3 regions of the Plantactinospora soyae genome follow, and region 1 is predicted to be linked to each of the others. Evidence: riboswitches for the same ligand, from Rfam matches in the RefSeq annotation. Region 1 holds a riboswitch; each other region holds the start of a gene.
What was found. Region 1 has a riboswitch for cyclic di-AMP ahead of H4W31_RS21345 (C39 family peptidase). Riboswitches for the same ligand answer to the same signal wherever they lie in the genome.

Region 2: it holds a riboswitch for cyclic di-AMP, as region 1 does, so the genes downstream of both, H4W31_RS09275 (C40 family peptidase) here and H4W31_RS21345 (C39 family peptidase) in region 1, are expected to answer to the same signal.
Region 3: it holds a riboswitch for cyclic di-AMP, as region 1 does, so the genes downstream of both, H4W31_RS00685 (coiled-coil domain-containing protein) here and H4W31_RS21345 (C39 family peptidase) in region 1, are expected to answer to the same signal.

Annotation. Positions count from the first base shown of each region.
Region 1 is NZ_JADBEB010000001.1:4,794,662-4,799,030, forward strand. Features, by position in the region: gene mdlC (benzoylformate decarboxylase) at 1-1,352, opposite strand, end outside; cyclic di-AMP (ydaO/yuaA leader) riboswitch at 1,609-1,750, shown strand; gene H4W31_RS21345 (C39 family peptidase) at 2,154-3,008, shown strand; gene H4W31_RS21350 (GNAT family N-acetyltransferase) at 3,200-3,979, opposite strand; gene H4W31_RS21355 (CDP-glycerol glycerophosphotransferase family protein) at 3,993-4,369, opposite strand, start outside.
Region 2 is NZ_JADBEB010000001.1:2,080,878-2,085,246, forward strand. Features, by position in the region: gene H4W31_RS09270 (N-acetylmuramoyl-L-alanine amidase) at 121-2,121, opposite strand; cyclic di-AMP (ydaO/yuaA leader) riboswitch at 2,387-2,528, shown strand; gene H4W31_RS09275 (C40 family peptidase) at 2,613-3,578, shown strand; gene dcd (dCTP deaminase) at 3,756-4,334, opposite strand.
Region 3 is NZ_JADBEB010000001.1:161,947-166,315, reverse strand. Features, by position in the region: gene H4W31_RS00700 (glycosyltransferase family 2 protein) at 1-38, shown strand, start outside; gene H4W31_RS00695 (polysaccharide deacetylase family protein) at 59-781, opposite strand; partial or broken gene H4W31_RS00690 (SDR family oxidoreductase) at 1,053-2,077, shown strand; cyclic di-AMP (ydaO/yuaA leader) riboswitch at 2,426-2,557, shown strand; gene H4W31_RS00685 (coiled-coil domain-containing protein) at 2,561-3,577, shown strand; gene H4W31_RS00680 (cation diffusion facilitator family transporter) at 3,741-4,369, shown strand, end outside.

The DNA of each region.
Region 1 (4,369 bases):
ACCACCCGTAGCCGTTGCTGGGCCGCCGTCCAGAGCGCCTGTGGCGAGTACTGGAACGAACCGTCCCCGATCACCCCGATCACCGGCCGCTGCTGCCCGGTGTCCCGCTGGGCGAGCGCGATGCCGACGGCCGCGGGCAGCCCGAACCCCAGACCGCCGCTGGACATCTTGAAGTACGACCCGGGCCGGGTGATGGTCAGTCGCCGGTGCAGCACGCTGAGGTTGGAGGGCGACTCCGGTACGACGATGCCGCCCGCCGGCCACTCGTCGGCGAGGGCGCCGAAGAGCGCCTCCGGGGAGAGCGGGAGGCCGGACTCGGCGGTGGACGTACCGGGCCGGGCCGGTGGCGTCGGTCGGTCCGTCGCGGGCAGTTGGGCGGCCAGGGCGGCACAGGCGAGCGTGACGTCCCCGACCAGGCTGTCCCCGACCGGTGCCCGGGCCGCCTCGGACGGGTCGTCGGTGATGTGCAGCAGCCGGGTACCCGCCGGAAGGTACCCCTGGGAACCGGGGACGTACGGGTAGTAGCGGAACACCGGGGCACCGATCACCAGCACCGTGTCGTGGCCGGCCAGTTTCTCGGCGAGCGGCCCGATGGCCGGCGGCAGCAGTCCCTGGAACTGCGGGTGGTCCTGTGGGAAGCCGATCCGGTCCGCGAACGGCGGCTGCCAGACCGGTGCCCGTACCCGTTCGGCCAGGGCGACCGCCTCGGCCCAGCCGCCGCTGCGGTCGATGCCGGAGCCGATCACCAGCATCGGGTTGCGGCTCTGCGCCAGGATCTCGACGAACCGGGCCAGTACCTCGGGATCGGGCGCGACCCGGGTGCTCACCTGGCGGACCGCCGCGGTGCCGGTGGCCGGCTCGTCCCAGTCGTCGAGCGGCAGCGACAGGTAGACCGGGCCGGCCGGCGCCTGTACGGCGGTGGCGTACGCCCGCATGAATGCCTCCGGGATGTCCTGGGCGCGCAGTGGTTCATGGCTCCATTTGACGTACGGCTCGGGTAACTGGGTCGGGCGCACATTCGTCAGCATCGGTTCGAACAAAGTCATCGTCCGGGTCTGTTGGCCGGCGCTGACGATCATCGGCGTCTTGTTGTGCCAGGCGGTGACGAGGCTGCCCATTCCGTTTCCGGTGCCGGGGGCGGTGTGCAGGTTGACGTGTACGGGCCGTCCGCTCGCCTGGGAGTAGCCGTCCGCCATCGCGACCGCCGAGGCCTCCTGTAGGGCCAGTACGTAGCTGAAGTCGGCCGGAAAGTTCTTCAGGAATGGCTCCTCGGTTGACCCGGGGTTGCCGAACACGGTGGTCAGGCCGAGGGAACGGAGCAGGTCGTAGGTCGCTTCGTGCACCGTTGTCATCGGAAAGAGCCTCCTGGAGTCCTCGTCCCACGGGCGGACCACCGGGCTAACCCGCTCATTTCCGTCATACCGTACGCGTACATGATCATGCTGCTTTATCCGTACGACCCGCTGCCGCCCCGGGGCGGGGCCCGATCCGGCGAAAACGGGGCGTCGGTCACTGTTTTCGCTGCTGAGAGGGGTTGGCACCGACGGAACCGGGCCAGTAATGTCGGCGAGTCTGGTCCGGCCCTTTGGTTGCCACGCGGGTGACACCGGAACAGACCCGCCGAGTCGTTCAGTCACGAACCGGGGACCCACAGTTATCTGGGGTGAATCCGCGAGCCACCGGCCCGCGGTAGGGCGGCCTTCCCGCCCGAATCCGTCAGCTAACCCGGTAGGCGGAGTCGGAAGGAGAACATGTTCGTGCCGTACCCCCCGGGCTCCGGCCCATTCCCCCAGCTCACTCGCCTCACCGCGCGCCGGCTTCCGGTCGCCGTGCCCCTGCCCCCGGCCCCTGCGCCCGAAGCGGGTCGCTGACCCCGGCCAGATAGCGGTTTGTGACGCGAGAACGGCTGGGCTGCCGGCCCCGGTGAGCCTTCCGGCCCCCGGGAAGCCGTCCGGCCCCGGTGCCGGGCCGCTACCCCGGTAGCGGATGCCCCAGGCCCGGCACACCTCGGTGTGCCTTTGGCGGCCAGGTCGGAAGAACTGTTTCCGCGCTGATACGCGCGGCATCGCGTCGCATTCTCGACAGCGGATAGAAACGACGCGTCACCGGTCGAATTCACCTGACCGGTAATGCGTATTTCCCTGGAGGATACGTTGAACCATCCCGTTTACCAACGGCTCAGAAATGCCACGTCCGGACGACGTAACCGGCTCGCGCTCGCCGCGGCCGTGGTCGCCGCGGCGGCGTCCACCACCGGCGTCGCGCTGGCTTCGACCGGGCAGTCCACGACGCCCACCGGCACCGCGGCCGTGGCCGTCGCGGAACTGGGCCGGACCGCCGGCCAGACCGGCCAGACCGAGGCGCCGCAGCCGACCGCACCGGAGACCGCCGCACCGGCCAGCCCGTCGGACCCGGCGACCGCCGAACCGACCCGTGCGGCGTCGAGCGCGGCGAAGACGGCTCCGACCAGCACCCCGAGCAAGCGACCGGCTCCGCCCGCGAGCAAGGTGCTCGACTACCAGTTCCAGGCCCAGATCAACGGCTGGTACTGCGGGCCGGCGGCCACCCGGATCGCCCTGACCGTCCGCGACGAGCGGCCGAGCCAGGACGAGGTGGCCGGTGACCTCGGCACCACCATGAGCGGAACCAACTCGGCCCAGGACACCACCCGGGTGCTCAACAAGGTCATCGGGACCGACTTCTACCGGAGCACCATGCTCTCCGGTGGGGCGGCGAGCCGGGCCGAGATGGACCAGCTCCAGGCCGATGTCGTACACGCGGTCAGCAACGGGTACGCCGTGGTGGCCAACATCGCGGGCTCGGCCACGGATGTCGACGGAGGCTGGCACAGCTACCCCGGTGGCCACTACCTGACCGTGGTCGGCTACCGCGACAACGGACGTACGGTGAAGATCGCCGACCCGGCCATCCCGGGCGACGACAGCACCTACTGGATGACCACCATCGACCTGGCGAACTGGGCGGCCAGCCGAGGCTACTCGTCCTGACCCCGTAACGCCGGTTCGGTCTCCGTCCGCCGGTCCCCCTCGTCCGTCCGTGCGTCCCGTGCCGACGCGGACGGTCGAGGTGGGGCCGGCGGACGTCGTTGCGGCGTCGACAACCCCCGTACCGGCCCCGGGTCAGTCCGTACCGGCCCCGACCATCCCGTCAGGCAGCCCGTACCGGCCCCGGCCGGCCGTCAGGCGGTCGTCGGGGGCGGGTCGCCGGCGACGACGAACTCCCCGTACTCGGCGATCGGGGTGAACCCGAGCCGCCGGTACAGCGCGATCGCGCCGACGTTGTCCGCCTTGACGTTCAGGGTCACCTGGTCGACCGTGTCCAGCAGCCGTCGGCAGAGCGCCGCCACCGCCGCCGTGGCCAGTCCCTGCCCCCGGACCGACGGGTGGGTGGTGACGTTGCCCAGCGCGCTCACCCGGTACTTGGGCGACCAGACGTGCACCCCGGCCACCGCGAGCAGTTCGCCGTCGCGACGTACCCCGACGTACTGGCCGGTCCCGATCATCCGCTGGTCGAACCAGTTGTCCGGGTAGGCCGCCGCGTACAGCGCGGCCAACTCGGGTACGTCGGCGGGGCCGAGCACCTCGCCGGCCGCCGCCACCCGGTCCAGCCTGCCGGCGTCGGTGAGGGCCATCTTCAGGTGCGGGCCGCGCGGCTCGAGGCCGAAGTGTCGGGCCAGCACCTCCTCCCCGCCCGGCGACAGGTGTGCGTCGAAGCGCCGTGGCAGGAGCGGGACGAGCGCGGTCAGCAGCTCGGCCAGGGCCTGCGGGGAGCGGTCGAGCGCCAGCAGGACCGGGGTGTCGCCGCCGTGGTAGACCAGCGCCACCGCGTCGCCGAGCCGGTACCAACTGGTGTACGGCCAGTAGAAGTCGTCGAGGTCGCCGAGTTCGTACGCGTGCAGGTGCGGGTCGCGGCGTAGCAGGTCGGCGAGTTCGTCACGATCGTGAGTGGCCCTGATCATCCTCACGTCCGGATCATGGCACAGGCGCGGGCCGGGGTGCCGGTACCGCCGACGCCCCCGCTCCGGCGTCGAGGTGCCGGCGGGCCTCGTCGAGGAACCCGTCGGCGTACGTCTGCGCCGGGAAGTCGCCCAGATACCGGGTCCGGGTCTGCCAGCGGGTCTCCTCCAGCGGATCGGTGCCGAGCAACTGGTCCAGCACATCGTCCAGGTTGGACATGTCGGAGCGCAGTACGTAACCAGACCCGGCCAGCGGGAAGCTCTGCACGAACTGCTCGCCCTCACCGACCCGGTCCGTGACCGCGTACGGCTTGCCGGAGTAGAGGTAGTCGGAGATCACCGCGGAGACGTCCGACACCAGCGCGTGCGACCGGTTGACGCACTCGACCAGCG
Region 2 (4,369 bases), 2.7 Mb from region 1:
CCGGCCGCGCCGCCGGACCTCGTTGACGCCCGTCGGACCTCGCCGACCCGCGCCGGACCTCGCCGACGCGGGTCCGGGGCCCGCCGCGTGGCGAGCCCCGGACGTGTCGAGCGGATCGGATCAGCCGGGTGCGCCGATCGGCGAGAGGAGCAGCCGTACGTCGGCGGCGTCGACGTACATGATCCGGTGGCCGAACTGGATCTGGACGTACCGGGTGTCGCCGCGGATCACCGTCCAGTCTCCGGGTGAGGAGCCGTCGAACGTGGTGGCCCGGTAGTACTCGCTCGGCAGCAGGTTGCCGACGGCGTACCGCTGACCGGCGGAAAGGGTGTACTGCAACGGGGTGACCGCCTGGTAGGGCACGCCGGCAGGGTAGGCGGCCTCCTCCGGGTACGCCCTGCCGTACACCGGGATCGTCGCCCGACCCGGTTTCGGCGTCGCGACGAGTCCGATCGACCATTTCGCGCTCGGGTTCGCGGTCGGGTTGTGGAACCAGGCCTTCTGCCCGAGGTACCAGATCGCGGTCCAGTCGCCCTGCCGGCCGGCGACCGCGTACGTCTGGCCGGCCGAGGCCCGCGCCCCGTGGTCGGAGATGTGCATCGTGTTCGGGGTGCCGTCGGGGCGCAGTGCGATGTCGTTCACCAGTGGCGCGCCGGCGGCCGGGGCGCTGCGCAGGATCACCGACGACGAGCCGCGCGCCGGGCACGGTACGCCGGCCGCGTCGCAGCCGGTGAAGGCCGGCCGGTTGGTGGCGAAGTCCGGGTCGATGGTGACCAGGCCGGTGCGGGACGTGCCGGTGCTCCAGAACGGGGAGCGGAGCAGGTCGAAGTAGTGCGACCAGTCCCAGTACGGCCCCGGGTCCCAGTGCATGCCCCGGACGTTGGCCGGCAGGATCCCGGGCACGTTGTCGTGACCGATGATGTGCTGGCGGTCCAGCGGGATGTCGTACCGGTCGGCGAGGTGGCGGACCAGCTTGGCCGAGGTCCGGTACATCGCCTCGGTGTACCAGGTGCCCTGGGCGGCGAAGCCCTCGTGTTCCAGCCCGATCGCCTTGGCGTTGACGTACCAGTTGCCGGCGTGCCAGGCGACGTCCTTCGCCTTCACGTGCTGCGCGATGTGCCCGTCCGCCGAACGCAGCGTGTACTGCCAGCTCACGTAGGTGGGATCCTGCACCAGCCGGAGCGTGGTGTCGTAGCTCCCCTCGGTGTCGTGGATGACGATGTACTCGATCTTCTGTCGTGCCGGCCGGTCGGACAGGTCGTGGTTGCCGTAGTCGCCGGCCCCGAACGCCTGGTAGGGCGCGGGGATCCACTCGCAGGAGATGTCGCGCGGGCACTCCAGCCCGTCCGGCCGGGCGGGCTTGCGCAGGCCGAGCCGGTCCAGCCAGGACCGGGCCGGAACGAGTCCGGGGTGGGCGGCCAGGACGATCCGGTGGCCGTCGTCGGTGGTCCGGGCCGCACCCTCGGTGACGGTCCGGTACACCTCGTCGGCGAAGGTACGTGCCGCGTCGGCGCTGTCGCTGCCGGCGTACCGGGCCACCGCGCCGTACCAGGCCGCGGGGTCGCTGGTCCGGCCGGTCGGTCCGGCGAGCGCCTTCTGGTACGACGCGAGCAGCGCCGCCCCGCCCCGGATGTTCACCGCCGGTTCGGTGCGCAGTGCCCGTTCGTCGACCCCGGTCAGCGCGGCGGCGGCGTCGAGGGTCTGCGCCCCCGGAGCGGCCGGTGGCGCGGTCGCCCTGTCGGTGGGAGTCCGCTCGGGCGCGCTGGGGTGCGCGGCTGCGGCGGGCCGGGCACTGTCACCGCGCCGGTCCTCGCCGTGCTCGTGCGGTGCTGCGGGCAACCCGCGCAGGTACTCGGCGTCGGTGAGGTGCATCGGGCCGTACCCGCCGCTGGTGCTCGGCGTGCCGGCGTTGGTGTCCCAACGGGACTCCAGATAGGAGACGCCGAGTAGAACGCTCTCGGGTACGCCGAACTCGGTCGCGGCGGCGGCGTACTCCTGTTGCCGGCCGTCGGACGCCGGGGCGGCCGCCGGCGCGGGGCCGGACGGCACCAGTGCGACGGCGCCGACCATGGCGGTGCCGAGCGCGATTCTCCTGCTCAACGGCATTGTCGTTCGAGGCATCGAACCTCCATTCGCCGGGGGTGGGCTTGAAGATCACCCTCCACCCGGGACCGGCGTCCGTCAATAGCTGCCGGTCAGGCTCACCGCGATGTAGGAAATCTTCACCTATTTCCCAGGGCGTTCGGACACCTGTTCGCTCGCACCCTCAGCGAGCGTCCAGATACATAACGAATCGACTCGAATCATGGGTTGCGTTTGAATAACAGGCTTCTCTAATGTTGGGGACCGTCGGAGACGACGGCCTGCCGCCCATCCGGGCGGCGACGTCTCTACACCGCCGAATCGTCGAGAATCAGCGAACCGGGGACCCGGGCACCATGGGGTGAATCCGCGCGTCAGCGGTAGGGCGAATCTCTTCCCGCCCGAACCCGTCAGCTAACCCGGTAGGCGGGCTTACGGAAGAAGGAGTACGGACCCCGGTGGCTGCCCCTGCCCCGCGGTCGCCCTCCCTCCGGTCGGTTTCGACTGGCCAAGGGACGGCGACACCGCCTTTGCGAAGGTCCATTCTCGCCGCCGCATTCGCCGTGCTGGCCAGCGTCGCCGTGCTGTTCGTGGGCACCACGCCGGCCCTCGCCGAACCCACGGTGGCCGAGATCGAAAAGCAGATCGACACCGCCTGGCGCAAGCTGGAGCCGGTCGTCGAGAAGCACAACGCCACCCGGCAGGACCTGACCGCGAAGAAGGCCCAGGCCAAGACCCTGCGGAACAAGATCGCCCCGCTCCAGTCGCAGATCGACGCCGCGATGGACCGGGTGAGCGAGTTCGCGGTGGAGGCGTACAAGGGCGACAAGGCCTCGTCGCTCAACGCCCTGCTGACCAACAAGTCGCCGGCCGCGCTCGTCGGCCAACTCTCGGTGCTCGACCAGTTCGCCCGTCAGCAGCAGCGCGACGTGCAGGCGGTGATCGACCTCAGGGACAAGTACGACGCCCAGAAGCGCCCGCTGGACACCCTGGTCAACCAGCTCACCAAGACCGAGGCCGAGCTGGCCAAGAAGAAGAAGGAAATCGACGCCGAGGTCGACAAGCTGCAGAAGCTGCGGATCCAGGCGTACGGCAACGGTTCCGCCGGTCCGCTCGCCCCGGCGCCCTGCCCGGCCACCTACCCGGGTGGCAACGCCGGCAAGGCGGTCAAGTTCGCCTGCCAGCAGATCGGCAAGCCGTACGTGTGGGGTGCCGAAGGCCCGAGCTCGTACGACTGCTCCGGCCTGACCCTGGCCGCCTGGGCCAAGGGCGGTGTTTCGCTGCCGCACAACGCCCGCGCCCAGCGGGGCAAGGTCAAGTCGGTCAGCCGCTCCGAACTCCGCCCCGGCGACCTGGTCTTCTACTACGCCGACCTCAGCCACGTCGGAATGTACGTCGGAGGCGGTTGGATCGTGCACGCCTCCCGGGCCGGCGAACCGGTCAAGATGAAGCGGATGGACGACGGCGAGATCCACAGCTTCGGCAGACCTGGCTGATTCAGTCCGATCGGTCGACCGGAGGAGGGACCCGGAAGACCGAGTTGTACGCGGAAGAACCCCCGTCGCAACCATGCGGCGGGGGTTCTGTCCTTCTCGGGCGGGCCGTACGAGCCCGCGGCGTGCTCCGGTCGGGTCAACTCCGCCTGGCGGCGTCCGGGACGCTGTAGGCGGGCCTCAGCGGGTGGGCCAGGTGTGCCAGTTCTGCCACGAACGGCTCGGGGTCGGTCCGCGCTGCCCCTGGTAGCGCGAACCGTAGACGGCCGAGCCGTACGGGTGCGCGGACGGCGACGAGAGTCGGAAGATGCAGAGCTGACCGATCTTCATCCCGGGCCACAACCTGATCGGCAGGTTGGCGACGTTCGACAGCTCCAGGGTGACGTGACCGGAGAACCCGGGGTCGATGAAGCCCGCGGTCGAGTGGGTGAGCAACCCGAGCCGGCCCAGACTGGATTTGCCCTCCAGTCTGCCGGCGAGCTGGTCGCCGAGCGAGATCGCCTCAAGGGTCGACGCGAGCACGAACTCGCCGGGGTGCAGCACGAACGGCTCGCCGTCCGGCACGTCGACCAGCGAGGTCAGCTCGTCCTGCTGGATCGCCGGGTCGATGTGGGTGTAGAGGTGGTTGTTGAAGACTCGGAACAGGCGATCCAGACGTACGTCGATGCTCGACGGCTGCATCAGCGCGGGTTCGAAGGGCTCAAGCGCGAGGGTGCCCGCCTTGATCTCGATCACTAGGTCGTGGTCAGAGAGCAGCACCGTGCCACCTTAGCGACTTCCCGGACCGGGCTCGG
Region 3 (4,369 bases), 4.6 Mb from region 1:
AGGCGTCGCCCGGGGAGTTGACCGACCGGGTGGGCTGAGGCCTATTCGGCCGGGCCGTTCAGCGGTGCTCGCCGAGCGGCCCGACCCGCCAGCCCCGGCTCAGGCACTCCTCCAACAGGTGGGGCAGGGCGGCGAGGCTGGCCCGCCAGGCGCCGGGCGCGGAGGTGCAGTCGGAGTCGTGCAGCAGCACCGTCCCGCCCCCGGTCAGGCCGCCCCGCAGCGTGTCGAGCACGGACGAGCGGGTCGCCGTACGGGTCCAGTCCCGACCCCAGCAGGTCCAGAGCACCGGCGTCAGGTCCAGCCGGCGGGCGGCCATCAGCGCCGCGGTGCTGAACACGCCGTACGGTGGCCGGAAGAACCGGGGGGTCCGGCCGGTCACCGCCCCGATCAGCTCGCGGGTCCGGGCCAGGTCGCGGTAGGTCGCGTGCGGACCGCGCAGGAGCAGATTCTGGTGTGCCCAGCCGTGCACCGCCACCTCGTGGCCGGCGGCGGCGAGGTCCAGGCCGAGTTCCGGGGCCCGGGCGAGCATGGAGCCGAGCAGGAAGAACGTCGCGCGGGTACCGTGCGCGGCCAGTGCCTCGAGGAAGAGCGGGGTCGAGGCCGGGTCGGGGCCGTCGTCGAAGGTCAGCGCGACGTGGCCCGGGGCGCCCCGGCCGCTGAGCCGGGGAAAGAACCGGAGTCGTACGCCGGGCAGCACGGTCAGAGCCGGTACGGCCTGGGCGGCCAGCGCGGCACCGACCGTTGTCGCCGGTACCGCGCGTGCCCGCACTCGTTCCTCCACCCGCCTCACCATCGCCGGCCGGGTACCCGCGACAGCCGCCTTCACCCTCACCCGGACGGGTGGAGTGGGCAGGTGGGGGGTTCGTTTCCCGATCCGCACGGCTGGCACCGGACGCCCGACGTTTGGCGGGCCGGATCCCGGGTAGCCGGGCAGGCCAGCGTGCCGGCAGTGGCGCTGGTGGGGCCCGGGGCGGGGCCGGGGCCCGGTGTGGCGCGAGCTGGTCCCCGGCGGCGAGGGGTCCGGCGGCCAGGATGGACAGAGGAGACGACGGATGCGTGCCCGACCTGCGCCGGGGGTGGCGGTGATCACCGGAGCGAGCGCGGGAGTGGGCCGGGCCACGGCACGTCTGCTGGCCCGACGGGGAATGCGACTTGCCCTGCTGGCCCGGGGCGGAACGGGGCTGCGTGCCGCCGCCGAGGACGTACGGGCCAACGGGGGCGTCGCGCTGCCGATCGAGACCGACGTGTCGGACCATTCCCAGGTGGAGGCGGCGGCCGACCGGGCGACGAGTGAACTCGGACCGATCGATCTCTGGGTGAACGACGCTTTCGCGTCGGTGTTCGCGCCGTTTTCGGAGATCGGTCCGGAGGAGTTCCGCCGGGTGACGGAGGTCTGCTATCTCGGTTACGTGTACGGCACCCAGGCCGCGCTCCGGCGGATGGTGCCCCGGGGTCCGGCACCATCGTGCAGGTGGGATCCGCACTGGCGTACCGGTCGATTCCGCTACAGTCCGCCTATTGTGGCGCTAAACACGCGATCGTCGGCTTCACCGAGTCGCTACGCTGTGAACTTCTGCACGATCGCAGTCCGGTGCGCGTGACCATGGTGCACCTACCGGCGGTGAACACCCCGCAGTTCGACTGGGTGCTGTCCCGGCTGCGTAACCGGCCCCAGCCGGTGCCACCGATCTACCAGCCCGAGGTCGCCGCCCAGGCCATCGTCTACGCGGCCGACAGACCGCAGCGCCGGGAGTACTGGGTGGGTGCCTCCACCGTCGGCACCATCCTGGCCAACCGGTGCGTACCCGGCCTGCTCGATCGCTATCTGGCCCGCTCGGGCTACTCGGGGCAGCAGACCGACCAGCCGGCCGATCCAGACCGGCCGAGCAACCTGTGGCACCCGCTGGACGACGGCGGTGGGGTGGACCCGGGAGCGCACGGCTCGTTCGACCGGCGGTCCGGGGCGCGCAGTCCACAACTGTGGTTGTCGCAGCACCGGGGTCTGCTCGCCGCCGGGCTGGTCGCCGCCGCGACCGTCGGCGCGGTGCTCGGCGCCGCGGCGCTGCGGCGGCGGTAGTCGCGGTCGCCGCCCGGTCGCCGACCTCCGGCCGTGGATCCGTCGACCTGCCGCCTCAAACCGCTCTGACCTGCGGTTTGTCGCAGGTGGTCGGTAATCGTCGACCGGTCAAATAGGACATCTCTCGGAGCGGTCGGCGGGTTGCCGTCCATGCGCTAGGTAAATAGCCGACAGCAGTATGTCGATAACGGCGACTCAAAGGATGTTCTTCGATGGATCTGCCACGCCATGATTACTGATAGTTGTTGACTGACAACGCTTTTGTCGCCAATCGGGTCTTGCCATTCTGGAAGTGAAACCAGGTATGCTGTCTGCCGTTCATAGTCGCCGGATACCACGTGGTGCCGGCGCTGATCGCCGCCTAATCGCCACCCGGCGAACCGGGGACCCAAGCACGTGGGGTGAATCCGCGCGAGCGGTAGGGACCTCTTCCATCCCGAACCCGTCAGCTAACCCGGTCGGCGGCCGACGGAAGGGATACATGTGAGGGCACCCCTACGCCGATCGCTGGCGACTGCCCTGGCACTGCTCACCGCCGCAGCACTGATCGTGGTTCCGTCGGCAGCGTCGGCGGCGCCGGCCTCACCGAAGCCGGCGGCTCCCAAGGAGGACGTCGACTCGCCGATCCTCGGTGACGTACTCGCCACCACTGGTAGGCGGTACGCGGAGGCCCAGGCCGCGGTCAAGAAGTCCAGGCAGCGGCAGTCGCAGCTCGCCGGAGACCTCAAAAAGGCGGAGGCCAGGCTGGCGGCGCTCGCTCCGGAGGCGAGCAAGATCGCCGCTGAGTCGTACCGCAGCGGCAAGCTCAGTGCCGTGTCGATGTTGCTGAACAGCGCCTCGACCGACTCGTTCGTCGACCGGGCCGCCGCGCTGGACGAGCTGAACCTGTTCAACAATCAGAAGCTCCGGGCCCTGAACCAGGCGCGTGAGCAGGTCAGCCAGACCAAGGCGGCGGTCGACGCCGAGGTCGCCAAGCAGGCCGCGCAGGAAAAGATCATCAAGAAGCAGCGGCAGGAGGCCGAGAAGGCCCTCTCGCTGGTCGGCGGCAGGTCGCGCCCCGACCGGGGCCTCGTGGACGCCAAGTCGGCGGTCGCCCGGCCGGGGCCGGGGATGGCGGACGGCTTCCCGGGGGAGGGATGCAACAGGGACGATCCGACCACCAACGGATGCGTCACGTCCCGGACCCTGCACGCGTACAACGAGGTTCGGCGGGCGGGCTTCAAGAGGTTCGTCGGTTGCCACCGCGACGGCGGCCCCTTCGAGCATCCCAAGGGTCGGGCCTGTGACTGGTCGTTGAAGAACTCCGGCTTCAGTCGGGCCGCGAACGACGATCAGATGAAGTACGGCAACGACCTTACCGCCTTCCTGGTCCGCAACGCCGACAGGCTGGGCATCCTTTACGTGATCTGGTACAAGGAGATCTGGTTCCCGGCCACCGGCTGGAAGTCGTACAGCGGTCCGAGTGACCACACCGACCACGTGCACATGTCGATGCTGTAAGCGATCGCACGCAACACCCCGTACCAACCGCAACCGCCCCGCCACCCACTCCGGGTGGCGGGGCGGTTGCGTGGTGACATCCACTTTCAACTTGCATACATAGCGATGTCCGCATACGTTGTTTCCCGGGACGGCGGGGGCCGGCCCGGGGAGGGGGCCACAGATGGGCGCCGGACACGCGCACGCAACTCCGCAGGCGTGGGCGGGGGAGCGGCATCGCCGACCGCTCTGGTTGGCCTTCGGGATGTTGGCCGTCTATATGGTGGTGCAGGCCGTCGCCGCCTGGCTGACCGGCTCGCTCGCGCTGCTCTCGGACGCCGGACACATGTTCACCGACGTACTGGGCATCGGCATGGCACTCGCGGCGATCATCGCCGCCGGCCGCGCGTCGAACGATCCACAGCGCACCTTCGGGCTGTACCGCCTGGAGGTGCTCGCCGCGCTGGCGAACGCGGTGCTGCTCTCCGGAGTGGCGATCTTCGTACTGGTGGAGTCGGTCCGCCGGTTTGACGATCCGCCCGAGGTGGCGGCCGGGCCGATGCTGGTCGTCGCCGTCGGCGGCCTGGCCGTGAACGTGGTGGCCTTCCTGCTGTTGCGTAGCGGGGCCAAGGAGAGCATCAACCTGCGCGGCGCCTACCTGGAGGTGCTGGGTGACCTCCTCGGTTCGGTCGGCGTCATCATCGCCGCCTCGGTCATCGCCACGACCGGCTGGCGGTACGCGGACCCGATCGTCGCCGTCGTGGTCGGTCTGCTCATCCTGCCCCGGACCTGGAAGCTCGCGCTGGCAGCCGG